DNA from 4 places in the Streptacidiphilus sp. MAP12-20 genome. Region 1 is predicted to be linked to each of the others. Evidence: riboswitches for the same ligand, from Rfam matches in the RefSeq annotation. Region 1 holds a riboswitch; each other region holds the start of a gene.
What was found. Region 1 has a riboswitch for cyclic di-AMP ahead of ABIA32_RS32465 (NlpC/P60 family protein). Riboswitches for the same ligand answer to the same signal wherever they lie in the genome.
Positions count from the first base shown of each region.

Region 2: linked by a shared signal. The riboswitch ahead of ABIA32_RS13140 (NlpC/P60 family protein) and the one ahead of ABIA32_RS32465 (NlpC/P60 family protein) in region 1 are both predicted to bind cyclic di-AMP.
Region 3: linked by a shared signal. The riboswitch ahead of ABIA32_RS25675 (transglycosylase family protein) and the one ahead of ABIA32_RS32465 (NlpC/P60 family protein) in region 1 are both predicted to bind cyclic di-AMP.
Region 4: linked by a shared signal. The riboswitch ahead of ABIA32_RS25155 (transglycosylase family protein) and the one ahead of ABIA32_RS32465 (NlpC/P60 family protein) in region 1 are both predicted to bind cyclic di-AMP.

Region 1 is NZ_JBGCCK010000039.1:16,146-19,345, reverse strand. It holds gene ABIA32_RS32470 (protein phosphatase 2C domain-containing protein) at 57-806, shown strand; gene ABIA32_RS32465 (NlpC/P60 family protein) at 1,008-2,048, opposite strand; cyclic di-AMP (ydaO/yuaA leader) riboswitch at 2,059-2,208, opposite strand; gene ABIA32_RS32460 (isoprenylcysteine carboxylmethyltransferase family protein) at 2,459-3,070, shown strand; gene ABIA32_RS32455 (SDR family oxidoreductase) at 3,109-3,200, opposite strand, start outside.
Region 2 is NZ_JBGCCK010000008.1:152,357-155,556, forward strand. It holds gene ABIA32_RS13130 (NYN domain-containing protein) at 1-286, shown strand, start outside; gene ABIA32_RS13135 (NlpC/P60 family protein) at 435-1,472, shown strand; cyclic di-AMP (ydaO/yuaA leader) riboswitch at 1,773-1,930, shown strand; gene ABIA32_RS13140 (NlpC/P60 family protein) at 1,941-2,987, shown strand.
Region 3 is NZ_JBGCCK010000021.1:59,386-62,585, reverse strand. It holds gene ABIA32_RS25680 (D-alanyl-D-alanine carboxypeptidase family protein) at 1-1,195, shown strand, start outside; cyclic di-AMP (ydaO/yuaA leader) riboswitch at 1,451-1,605, shown strand; gene ABIA32_RS25675 (transglycosylase family protein) at 1,612-2,847, shown strand; gene ABIA32_RS25670 (GNAT family N-acetyltransferase) at 2,913-3,200, opposite strand, start outside.
Region 4 is NZ_JBGCCK010000020.1:95,109-98,308, forward strand. It holds gene eno (phosphopyruvate hydratase) at 1-875, opposite strand, end outside; gene ABIA32_RS25155 (transglycosylase family protein) at 1,048-1,734, opposite strand; cyclic di-AMP (ydaO/yuaA leader) riboswitch at 1,738-1,893, opposite strand; gene ABIA32_RS25160 (winged helix-turn-helix domain-containing protein) at 2,149-3,051, opposite strand; gene ABIA32_RS25165 (hypothetical protein) at 3,176-3,200, shown strand, end outside.

The DNA.
Region 1 (3,200 bases):
TCGCATATGCGGGTTCGCCGCCCGCCACCCCGACAAGGAAGGCCCGAGGACCCACCGTGGAGATCAGCTACGTCTGCGAGCCGAGCCCGGACGCCGCCGCCAACGAGGACTTCGTGCTGGCCGGGCCGGGATTCGCCGCCGTCCTCGACGGCGCGACGCCCAGCGGCCTGCCGACCGGCTGCGTCCACGACGTGCCGTGGTTCGTCGCCCGTCTCGGCGCGCAACTCGCGCAGTTCCTGCTGACGCATCCGGGCGAGCCGCTCCCGGAGATCCTGCGGCAGGCCATCCTGCGCACGCGGGATCTGCACCCCGAATGCGACCTGGAGAACCGCGACAGCCCGTCCGCGACGGTCGCCCTGTTCCGCGCGGACGCCGTCGCGGACCGGCTGGACTGCCTGGTCCTGGCGGACTCCCCCATCGTCGTGCGCAGCGCCGACGGCCGGGTGGAACTGATCGAGGACAACAGGATCGACCGCCTGCCCGCCTACGACCGCGAGTCGGTGAGCGCGCTTCGCAACGCCCCCGGCGGGTTCTGGGTCGCCTCCACCCGCCCGGAGGCGGCGGAGCAGGCCGTGACCGCCTCCTTCCCGCTGGCCACCGTCCGGGAGGTGGCGGCGATGACGGACGGCGTCAGCCGTCTGGTCGAACGCTACGGCTGGACCTGGACCGAACTCCTCGACGCCCTCACCACCGACGGACCCGCCCACGCGCTCGCCGCCGTCCGCAAGGCCGAACTCGCGATGCCGGACGGCTCGTTCCGCGGCAAACGCCACGACGACGCGACGGTCCTCCTCGCCCGGCGCTGAACCCGTGCGGGCCTCAGGTGGAGGCAACTCCAGGGGCGCGAGGCTCTGCTCGATGAACTGCCTGCGCGACAAGCCACCCACCCACCCACCAACGTGGCAGGCCGAACGAGCAGGGCCATCCGCACACGGTGGTTTCTCGCGCACGCAGTCAATCGAGCAGAGCCTCGCGCCCCTGGACGTGCAACTACAGCGCGTGCACCGCTAGATGTGCCGCATCGCGTAGATCGAACCGATCTGCGCCATCGGCTCGTAGCGCACGTACGCGCCGGTGTGCGGGGCGTGCAGGATGATGCCGTTGCCCGCGTACATGCCGACGTGCTCGCCGCCGTTGAAGAAGACCAGGTCGCCCACCTGGAGGTTCGCCGTGGAGGTCACCGGCGTGCCGTAGTTGACCTGGTCCCAGGTGGTGCGGCCGAGCTGGTAGCCGGCCTGGGCGTAGGACCACATCATCAGGCCGGAGCAGTCGAACTCGTGCGGGCCGGTCGCGCCCCTCAGGTACGGGTCGCCGATCCGGGACTGCGCGGCACGGAACGCGGCTGCCTCGATCGAGTCGCCCGGCTGGGCGTTGCCGAGGTTCGCCGTCGACCCGTAGCCGTGGCCGCCGCTGATCCCGCCACCGCCGCCCGTCACCGCGGAGAGCTGCCGCGCGGTCAGCGAGTTGAGCAGTTGTTGGGTCTTCTTGACCTTCTCGTCCGCGGCGGCCTTCGCGGCGGCGGCCTCGCGGGTGGTGGCGTCCAGTGCCTGGAGGGCCGCCTCCGCCTGGGCCTTCTCCTTGGAGAGTGTCTGCTCCTCGGACCGCAGGGCGTCGAGCTGCGCGAGCTGGCTGCCCGTCACCTGGTCCATCGCGGACGCCTTGTCCAGGTACTGGCCGGGGTCGGCGGTGAGCATCAGCTGCACCGTCGGGTCGACGGAGCCGTTCTCGTACTGCGACTGCGCGATCGAGCTGACCGACGCGATGAGCTCGTTCACCTTCGCCTGGTGCCGGGAAATCTGGTCCTGCAGCAGCGCGGCCTTCTGCTCCAGCCCCTGCGCCCGCTCCTGCACCTGGTCGTAGGCCTGGACCGCCTTGTCGGCCTGGTTGTTGAGCTGGTCCAGCTGGGCCTTCAACTGCCCCGTCGTCGGGGTGGGCGCGGCGCTGGAGGACTGCGTGGTGAGGGCGACCCCGGTCGCGGCGACAGCGGTGATCATGGATATCCGGGCGCGGTTGCGGCTCGGCGCGGCGGGACGGCGGTGGGACGCCACTCGGGCGGACTCCTTCTTCCTACGTCCGCCTACCGGGTGAGCTGACGGGTTCGGGCCGGAAGTTGGCCCTACGACATCTCACGGCCCCACTTCGACCGACCTGATGCCGATTCACCCCGAGGAAAATGGTTCCCCGGCTCCGATTCAGCGGCCCGGCCGGGGTCGGCCCTGCCGCCTCGTCAGACTCGGCGGTTCCGTCGCGGTCGCCCGGCCTTCGGGCGATCGACGTCGCAACGGTTCGGCCCCGACCCTAGTTGTCCGATCGTGACCATAGCAATATCTGATGGGTCAGATCCTGACCGAATTCCTACCGGACCACGCCAATCGGACACCCTCTCCACCCAGCCGTCCACCGCGCCGTCCACCCCAGGGTGGTGGACCGAGGAAGCGCGCTCAGCGAGCCTGGGGGCATGAGCGCGATGGAGACAGCGGTGCGTGACGTGGTGGCGGGTTGCCTGGCGGTGTTCGCGGTGACGTGGCTCGTGGGCGCGCTGTACTTCGGGGCGCGAAAGTCGGGCGGGCTGCGCCGTTGGCTGGCGGGCGTGCGCGGGTCGCTGCCCGCGCGGCTGGGCCTGATCGCGGGGGTGGGCGTGGTCCTCGCGCTGAGCGGCGGCGGGCGGGGGCCGTTCTGGCGGCATCTGGAGTACTGGCAGCCGCTGCTCGCCGTGGTCGGCGTCGTGGTCGTCGTGGCGTCGACGGCTCTGCTGGTCTGGGCGAGGTGGGTGCTCGGCACCATGTGGGCGAGCGTGCCGCTGGTGCAGGAGCGGCACGAACTGCGGACCAACGGCCCCTATGGCTATGTCCGGCATCCCATCTACACGGGCTTCCTCGGCGTCGTGCTCGGCGGCATGCTCGCCGACGGCTTCGGCGTCTGGGTGCTGATCGCCGCCGTCAGCGTGCCGTGGCTGCTGCACCGGGTGCGCGTCGAGGACCGGCTGATGGCGGCGGAGTTCGGCGAGCAGTACGCCGCCTACCGCCGCCGGGTTCCGGCGCTGCTGCCGTTCACCTCGCGGCGGCGGTAGCGCCCGGCCGCCCCGGGAACGGACGGACGGACGCCCCGTCAGTCCAGCTTCTTCAGCCCCTCCGCCGTGGGCTGGTAGGCGCCGGCCTCAAGGGCGGGGTCGGTGGCCAGGGTCGCGATGGCGGCGCCGA
Region 2 (3,200 bases), on a different contig from region 1:
GGGTCTGCTGGCGGTGCAGACCGGCGCCGAGGTGACCTGTGTGTTCGACGGGCAGGATCTGGACGGGCCGATCCCGATGGCGCCGCCGCCGCGCGGGGTCCGGGTGCTGTTCAGCCGGACCGGCGAGACGGCCGACGAGCTGATCCGCCGACTCGTGCGCGCCGAGCCGGAGGGCCGGCCGGTCGTGGTGGTCTCCACGGACCGCGAAGTCGCCGATGGAGTACGCAAATCGGGCGCAAGGCCCGTTCCGTCCACGATGCTTCTGCGGCGCCTGATCCGATCCTGAGCTGCGATCTTGAGGCTTTGTTAAGAGAGAGGGCTGCCGGGGGAGACAACAGGCCCCGTGGCTCACTATCCTCAGCTCTCAACGTCCGTACTCGTGTTCTCTCTTCGTGCATGCGGGCGTTTCCGCGTGTGAAGGGATTGCATTCGTCGTGGCTTCTCACCGCCGTCTTCGCCAGGCCAGCCGTGCCCGCGTCTCCGTGCTGACCGCAGCTGCGGCGACCGTCGTGGCCCTCTCGGCCCAGACCGCCGCCCAGGCGGCCCCGGCGATCTCGACAAAGGACGCGCAGGCGCAGGTCGACGCGGACCAGAAGGCCGCCTCCGGCATCACCGAGAAGTACAACAACGCGCACACCCAGCAGCAGGCGCTGCAGGCGCGGGTGGCGATCCTTCAGGACGAGATCGCCCGGCAGCAGGCGCAGGTCAACAACGAGCTGGCCAACCTCGGCCAGATCGCCAACGCCCAGTACGCCACGGGCGCGGTCGACCCGACGGTGCAGCTGATGCTCTCCAGCGACCCGAGCACCTTCCTGCAGAAGGCCGGGGCCGAGAGCGAGCTCACCGCCAGCCAGACCGGTTCGCTGGAGCAGCTGGTCGCCCAGCAGGCCACGCTCAACCGGGAGAAGGCCCAGGCCGCCGCCGAGCTCGCGCAGGAGCAGACGCTGCTTCAGCAGATGAGCACGCAGAAGACGCAGGCGCTGGCCAAGCTCAAGCACGCGCAGTCGGTCCTCGACGCGCTCACCCCGACCCAGCGCGCGGCCGTCACCGGTGGTGGCGGCTACGGCTCGACCCCCTCCGGCGGCAGCTACAGCGGACACATCGACCTCAGTGGCATATCCGCGGCCGCGCGTACGGCGATGGAGGCGGCGATGAGCCGCATAGGCAGGACGCCCTACCTGTGGGGCGGCTCCACCCCGGCAGGCATGGACTGCTCGGGCATGGTGATGTGGGCCTACGCCCAGGCGGGCGTCTCGCTGCCGCACTCCTCCTACGCGGATGAGTCGGTGGGCAGTTACGTGCCGAGCCTGGCGGACGCGAAGCCCGGTGACATCATCGTGATGGAGAGCGGCGCGCACGTCGGCCTCTACGCCGGCAACGGGATGCTGCTCAACGCCCCGCAGTACGGCTACGACGTCACGGTGCAGCCGATGTCCTACTTCGGCGGCATTGTGGCGATCCGTCGGATCTGACACGCCGACGGCTCTGTGAGTCAGCTCACACGCAAGTGACTCCTGGTGCGCGAATGACCGATTTGACCACCATGTCGTCGGCGTCCGGTCATGTTGTGACTACAGAGCGTCCATGAGCTGACGAGTCGTCGAAAGTGATGAGAGTTTTTACTGACAAGGATTTGAACCGATCACGGTTGGGTTACTAGGGTCATGGCCTGAACCACCGTGCGGTCGTTCGCCCAACCCGGGCGGCAGCGGAGGTTACCGTCGAGTTCGACGAAGCGGCAGGGCCGACCACGGAGACGTGCGGAGCCCGTACTGGGGAAGCCGTCGAGTCGGAGCCGGGGAACCAATTCCCCCGGGGTGAATCGACGCCAGGACGGCCCGGTGCGATCCCGGGTCCGTGAGGCGTCGTAGGGCCGACTTCCTGGCCCGAACCCGTCAGCTCACCCGGTAGGCGGACGTAGGAAGAAGGAGCTCGCCTTCGTGGCGTCCCATCGTCGTCCCAAGTCCCCCAGTCGTGCGCGCATATCCGTGCTGACGGCCGCCGCCGCCACCGCTGTCGCGGTGTCCGCGCAGAGCGCGCAGGCCGCGCCGAAGCCGACCACGGACCAGCTCAGGGCTCAGCTCCAGCAGCTGAACACCGAGTCCGACCAGGCGATCCAGAAGTACGACGCGGCCCAGGCCCAGCTGAAGACCCAGCAGGCCGCGGTCAACACGCTGCAGGACCAGATCGCGCGCTCCCAGGCGGCCGTGAACACCAAGATGGACGCCCTGGGCCAGGTCGCGAACGCCCAGTACGCCAACGGCTCCGTCGACCCGACCGTGCAGTTGCTTCTCTCGTCGACGCCGGACCAGTACCTGAACCAGGCGTCCTCGCTCGGTCAGATCACGGACAACCAGGCGACCGAGATCAAGGCGCTCCAGAGCGAGCAGCACACGCTCGACTCGGAGAAGGCCACGGCGGAGCAGACGCTCCAGCAGATCGAGGCCACCAACAAGCAGCTGGCCGCCAACAAGGCCGAGGTCCAGAAGAAGATCGCTGCGGCGCAGTCGCTGCTCGACTCGATGACCGCCGCCCAGAAGGCCGCTCTCGCCGCCGCCGGCAACCAGGGCAGCACCGCCGCCAGCCGCGGCACGGGCTCGACCGGTCGGCCCAACCTCGGCAGCGCCAAGGCGGGCAACAGCGTCGAGGCCGCCGCCTTCGCCGCCGCGCAGACGCGTCTCGGCGACAACTACGTCTGGGGCGCCACCGGCCCGAACGAGTTCGACTGTTCCGGTCTCATGGAGTGGGCCTACGCCCAGGCCGGCGTCTCCATCGGCCGCAGCACCTACGACCAGATCAACTCCGGCACCCCGGTGGCCTCCGAGGCCGACCTGCAGGTGGGCGACCTGGTCTTCTTCAACGGCAACTCGCACGTCGGCATGTACGCCGGCAACGGCATGGTGCTGCACGCACCGCACACCGGAACCGTCGTCAAGTTCGAGCAGATGAGCTGGATCGGCTCCGTCTACGCGATGCGCCACATCTGAGCACGCGCTCTTCCGCGAGAGCCCGCCGTCGACCTGTCGACGGCGGGCTCTCGTGTTGCTGCTCCGTTCCTGGTCCAGCCGTTCACTCGGACGGGCGTGCGGCGGTGAGTCCCTTCGAGGCGTGTCGGCCCCGGTTCGGGCCCCCCGCTCCGCTGCGACCTGCTGATTCGTTCGTTTGGGCGGGATTCGCTGCCATTTTTCAGGCTCTGGGAG
Region 3 (3,200 bases), on a different contig from region 1:
GCTGCTCGTGCTCGTGGTGGTCCTCGGCGCGGTGCAGCTGCTGCGCCCGCTGCCGGCGCCCAAGCTCACGATGACCGCCGCGTCGAGCTTCGCCTTCGACGGCGGGGCGCCGGGGCTCGACTGGCCGGTCAAGGGCCAGGCCGCCGTCGAGGTTCCCGGACTCGGGGTGATGGGCCACAGCGGCAGCGACAACCCGGTGCCGCTCGCGAGTGTCACCAAGGTCATGACGGCCTATCTCGTACTCCGCGACAAGCCGCTCAAGAAGGGCGAGCAGGGCCCGACCCTGACCGTCGACCAGCAGGCGGTGAACGACTACACCACCGGCACCGCCGGCGGCGAGTCGGTGATGAAGGTCTCGGCGGGCGAGAAGCTGACCGAGTATCAGGCGCTGCAGATGCTGCTGATCCCCTCGGCCAACAACATTGCTCGTCTGCTGGGCCGCTGGGACGCGGGCAGCCAGGACGCCTTCGTTCAGAAGATGCAGGCCACGGCCGCCGAGCTCGGCATGAGCAAGACCACGTACACGGACCCCAGCGGTCTGAACGGCACCACCAAGAGCACTGCCAACGACCAGCTCAGGCTGGCCAAGGCGGCCATGGCCGACCCGGTCTTCCGGGAGATCGTCGGCACCGCGTCCTTCACGCCGCCGGAGAACGGCCTGACCCAGAACAACAACGCTCTTCTGCTGAAGAACGGCGTCATCGGCGTCAAGACCGGCACCAGCAGTGCCGCGCTCGGCAACCTGATGTGGGCGGCGCAGCAGAAGGTCGGCGACACCACCGAGACCCTCTACGGCGTCGTGCTGAGCCAGCCTGCCGTCGGTGGGAACGGCGGCGGCTGGCTGCCGCAGGTGCTGGAGAAGAGCAAGAAGTTGATCGTCAGCGCCGAGGGTGCGCTGCAGTCGCACGTGCTCGCCAAGAAGGGCGACGTCGTCGGTTACGTGGACGACGGGCTCGGCGGCAGGACGCCCGTCGTGGCGACCCAGGACGTCTCCGTCGCCGGCTGGAGCGGGCTCTCGGTCGACGTCTCGCTGAAGCCGCAGGCGGGCGCGAGCCTCCCGCACAGCGCGGCGGCCGGGACGATCGTCGCCGACCTCGTCGTCGGCAGCGGAGCGAGCGCGCAGACGATTCCGGTGGCGCTGCAGTCGAACCTGAACGCGCCCGGGTTCGGCGAGAAGCTCACCCGGCTGGGGTGAGTGCGAGTGTGAGCATGATGACGGTGGCCGAAGCGTAGTCAAACGGACATATCAACTGAATGCCTTCAAAGCAGGGTGCTAATTCGGGCATTTCGCCTCCGCCTAGCTGTGAATCATGAAGTGACTACGTGACAGACGTCTCATCGGCGTCTTGGCGGCTTGAGGTTTCAGGCCGGACCTGCCTACGGTCGCCGTCATCCGCACTTAAGCGGAACTGACATCTCCGGAACGCCGAGTCCTGCCGCCGGTCATGTCAGACGTCACCCGACGCATTCACGGCAGGAGCGGGGGACCCAGGTAAGTCGCCGCGAGCTCAGCGCTCGCGGCTTGGGGTGAAGCCGTGACACAGCACGGCCGGGCAACTCCAGCCCGAACCCGACAGCTCACCTCGCAGGCGTGGGAGAGGACCCCACTTCATGCTGTCCAACGGCACTGGTCGCCACCGCGCGCCCAAAATCGCCCGCCGCACCTCGAAGCGCCTGCTCGCCACCGTCGGTCTGACCGGCGCCGGCATGGCCCTCCCGCTGGTCACCGCGACCGGCGCACACGCCGCCACCGTCTCCACCTGGGACGCCGTCGCCCAGTGCGAGAGCACCGGCAACTGGTCGATCAACACCGGCAACGGCTACTACGGCGGCCTCCAGTTCGACCAGTCCACCTGGGACGCCTACGGCGGCCAGCAGTACGCCTCCCGCGCCGACCTGGCCACCAAGGACCAGCAGATCGCCACCGCCGAGAAGGTCCTGGCCAGCCAGGGCCCGAGCGCCTGGCCCGTCTGCGGCCCGCAGGCCGGTCTGAGCCAGGGCGGCGGCTCGCCGCAGCTGAACACCTCCGGCTCGTCCAGCAGCTCTTCGAGCAGCGCGTCTTCCTCGAGCGCGTCTTCCTCGACGAGCGGCTCCTCCAGCAGCGACAGCGAGAGCTCGGACTCCGGCAGCTCCTCGGCCGCGAGCACCAGCACGCCGACCACCAGCACCCCGGCCGCCACCTCCGGCAGCTACACCGTGCAGGCCGGCGACTGGCTGTCCACCATCGCGCAGAAGGAGAAGGTCTCCGGTGGCTGGCAGCGTCTGTACCAGCTGAACAAGTCGACCCTGACCTCGGGTCCCGACTGGATCTACCCGGGCCAGCACCTGGTCCTCGGCGGCAGCGCCTCCTCGGCGTCCACCTCCTCCAGCTCCTCGGACACGGCGACCCAGTCCTCGTCGTCCGACAGCTCGGCGTCCAACGGCTCGTCGAGCACCGCCACCACGGCGACCAACGCCTCGTCGACGACGTCCAGCGCCAGCAGCTCCGGCATCGGCGCCGCGATCTCCTTCGCGGAGTCGCACGTCGGCGACTCCTACGTCTACGGCGGTACCGGCCCGAACACGTGGGACTGCTCCGGTCTGGTCCAGGCCGCCTACCAGCAGGCCGGCGTCTCGCTCCCGCGCACCAGCGAGGAGCAGGCCGCGGCCACCACCCGCGTCTCGCTCGACCAGCTGCAGCCGGGCGACCTGCTGTTCTGGTCCAACGACGGCACCGCCGCCGGCACTTACCACGTCGCGATCTACGTCGGCGCGGGCAAGTTCGTCGAGGCCGCCAACCCGAGCTCCGGCGTCAAGTGGGAGACCATCAGCAACTACACCCCGGACTTCGCGGGTCGCGTCGCCTGATGATCACCCCGGTCGACCGCTGATCGGCCGCTGATCGACCGCTTTACGAACGGGTTCTCTCCCCCTCACACACCCGGGGTACCGGACAACTTGTCCTGGTACTCCGGGTGTCGTGTCAGCCAGGCCTTGATGAACGGGCAGGTCGCCTTGACCTTGATGCCCCGGCCGATCCCGTCCTCGATCGCGGCGCGCGCCAGCAGCCCGCCGATGCCCAGACCCTCATAGGCGGGGCCGACGACGGTGTGCTGGTAGATGACGCGCTCGTCGTCGCGTACGTAGGAGGCGAAGCCGACGAGATCGCCCTCGATGCGCGCCTCGAAACGCTGCGCCTCGGGCACGTCGGCGACTGTGAC
Region 4 (3,200 bases), on a different contig from region 1:
TCCCAGTCGTCCTCGAACAGCGGGTCCTCGATGGAGACCAGCGGGTACGCGGCGACGAGCTCGCCGTAGTAGGCGCTCATCTCGGCGGCGGTGCGGGACTTGCCCTCGAACTGGTAGGCGCCGTCCTTGAAGAACTCGGAGGCGGCGACGTCCAGGGCGAGCGCGATGTCGCGGCCGGGGGTGTAGCCGGCGCCCTTGATCGCCTCGACGATCAGGTCCAGCGCCTCGCGGTTGGAGTCGAGGTTCGGCGCGAAGCCGCCCTCGTCGCCCAGACCGGTGGAGAGGCCGCGGGCCTTCAGCACGCCCTTGAGCTGGTGGTAGACCTCGACGCCCCAGCGCAGCGCCTCGGAGAAGGACTCCGCGCCGATCGGCGCGATCATGAACTCCTGGATGTCCACGTTGGAGTCCGCGTGCGAACCGCCGTTGAGGATGTTCATCATCGGGACCGGCAGCACGTGGGCGTTGGGGCCGCCCAGGTAACGGAAGAGCGGGAGGTCGCTGGCCTCGGACGCGGCGTGCGCGACAGCGAGCGAGACGCCGAGGATCGCGTTGGCGCCCAGCGAGGACTTGTCGGCGGTGGCGTCCAGGTCGAGCATCGCCTGGTCGATCAGCCGCTGCTCGGTGGCGTCGTAGCCGACGAGCTCCGGGCCGATCTGCTCGATGACGGCGAGAACGGCCTTCTCCACGCCCTTGCCGCCGTAACGGGACTTGTCACCGTCACGCAGCTCCAGGGCCTCGAAGGCGCCGGTGGAGGCGCCGGACGGCACGGCAGCGCGGCCGGTGCTGCCGTCGTCAAGGCCGACCTCGACCTCGACGGTGGGGTTGCCTCGTGAGTCGAGGATCTCCCGGGCTACGACGACGTCGATCGACGGCACAACTGTCTCCTCAGGGGGATGCGGGTTGTTACGCACAGAGCGTAGCCCGTGTCGGGGCCCGGACCACTCAGGACCTTTGCCCTGTCTTGACTGACGGACTTCTGGCGAAAACGGCAGGAAGCCCCTACCGACGGGTAGGGGCTTCTCGCTCATGGCCGTTCGAACTTCGCGACTACTTCACGACGAGCTTCTCACCGACGTAGATCAGATTCGGGTTACCCCCAATGGTGGAGCGGTTCTCCGCGTACAGCTTGTGCCAGCCGCCCGCCACGTCGTGGCTCGCGGCGATGCCGGAGAGGGTGTCGCCCGCCTTGACGGTGTAGTTGCCGGTCGTGGACGGACCGCGCTGCGCCGGAGCGCTCTGGTGCTGCGGCGCGGCGTGCTTGGGCGCCTTCTGCTTCGGCGCGGCCTGCCGGGTGTGCGACGTGCCGGAGGAGCCGGACTTGGTGGAAGTGTCCACGGAGGCGGGCGCACCGCCGGCGCTCAGACCGGCTTGCGCCCCGCAGACCGGCCACGCGCCGGGGCCTTGACCGGCCAGCACCTTCTCGGCGATCGAGATCTGCTGACCCTTGCTCGCCTGGTCGGCGGTCGAGGCGTACGCGCCGCCGCCGTAGGCACGCCAGGTGCCGGCGGAGAACTGCAGCCCGCCGTAATAGCCGTTGCCGGTGTTGATCGACCAGTCCCCGCCACTCTCGCACTGGGCGACCTTGTCCCAGGTGGAGACGGACGCGGCGCTCGCGCTGCTCGCTCCGACGAACGGCAGGGCGACGGCCGCGCCGGCGACGCCGGTGGTGGCGACGAGCGCCTTGGCCTTGTTGACACGGATACGACGATGACGACCGGTACCGGAAAGGAGCATGAAGGATTCCCTCTGCGACGCCTGCGAGGTGAGCTGTCGGGTTCGGGCCGTAGAGGCTGGCCCGGACGCTCACGCGTCTTCACCCCAAGCCGTCCGCGCATCCGCGTGAACGGCGACTTCCTGGGTCCCCCGCTCCTGTCCGTTCGTCAACTCGTCGTCGCCGCCTCGCGGTGGACAGGACTCGGCGTCCCGCGAGGCGGTGTCCGCTTACGCGAACTGCCTGGAGGCTAGGCAGATCGTCAGATGATTCACAAACCCCGACACGCGGCACGACACCCGCCCGAGGCGCGTCTGCATCGGGCCTGACCTGGCCTTCTTCGAGGGCGGCAGACACCGTCCAGCTACTGATGTGACGTCCGTTACCTGCGCGTTATCCGACGGCCGCGCCCCGACCCGTGCGACACTGACCGACCGTCAAACGCCCTGGGCCCGATCCAGAGTGACGCCGACGGCGTAAGGGCTCGCTTTGGTCCACCAGGATTCGAAGAATTCGCCGGCCGCGTCGACGTAGGCCGAGTCCACGTGGTTCGCCAGGGCGTGGCGGCGGCGGACGAACAGACGGCTGCTCAGTCCGGCCAGGTCGTCCAGGATCTCCCGGTGGCCGCCGACGTCGACCGACCTCTCGATCAGCTGGTACCGGCCCTCCAGCACCTCGTCCTCGTTGAGCACGTAGAGCTTGGACATCGGGGGGAAGGGGATGGTCCTCACTTCGATCCCGGGCTCGGCGGTGACCAGTTGGTAGGTCTGCAGCGAGTAGGCCGCCGTGCGGAGCGAGGTCACCTGGTCATGCGCGACACGGCGGAGCCGTTCGAGCGGACGCAGGTCGTCCGGGTCGCCGAGTACCCGTGGGAAGGTCGGCAGTGCTGTGAAGTCGCAAAAGAGCAAACGGATCCGGAACTCGGTCAACACCGGCTCGCGACGCGCCCGCAGGCCGATCAACTGACGCTGGAGCGCCGTCACGAAGGACTCGGCGGTCACGCAGAGCACGTCGACGTGGAGCCGGCCGGTGCGCAGCGCCCCGCCGAGGTGGCGGTCGAGTATGTCCACCGCGCCCTCCGCCCATGGCTCGGCTGCCGCACCCCCGTCCGGGCCGAAGTCTGCCGGCCGGGAGCGGACGCCGGTCAGCACGGCGCGCTTGCCCGGGCGGGTCAGGAGAAGGCCGTCCCGTGCCAGCGCGGTGAGCGCCTTGTGCACCGTGACCCGGGAGACGTCCAACTGGACGGCCAGCGCCTCCGCTGAGGGGAGCGACTCGCCCGGCTGCCACTCGCCTGCGGCGATCCGCTGCGCGAGTCGCTCCCGTACACCTTTCGAGGCCATCGCAAACCCCCTCGTCTGCAGCCTACGCCCCTTGCGGGAACCGGAACCTGTCTAGTCGTCAGATTTACAGGTTACCCATCCCGCTGTCCTGGAAATCATCCTGACAACATAAGGAGGTGGACAGTTGGACCTCAGGGAGAAGCTGTTCG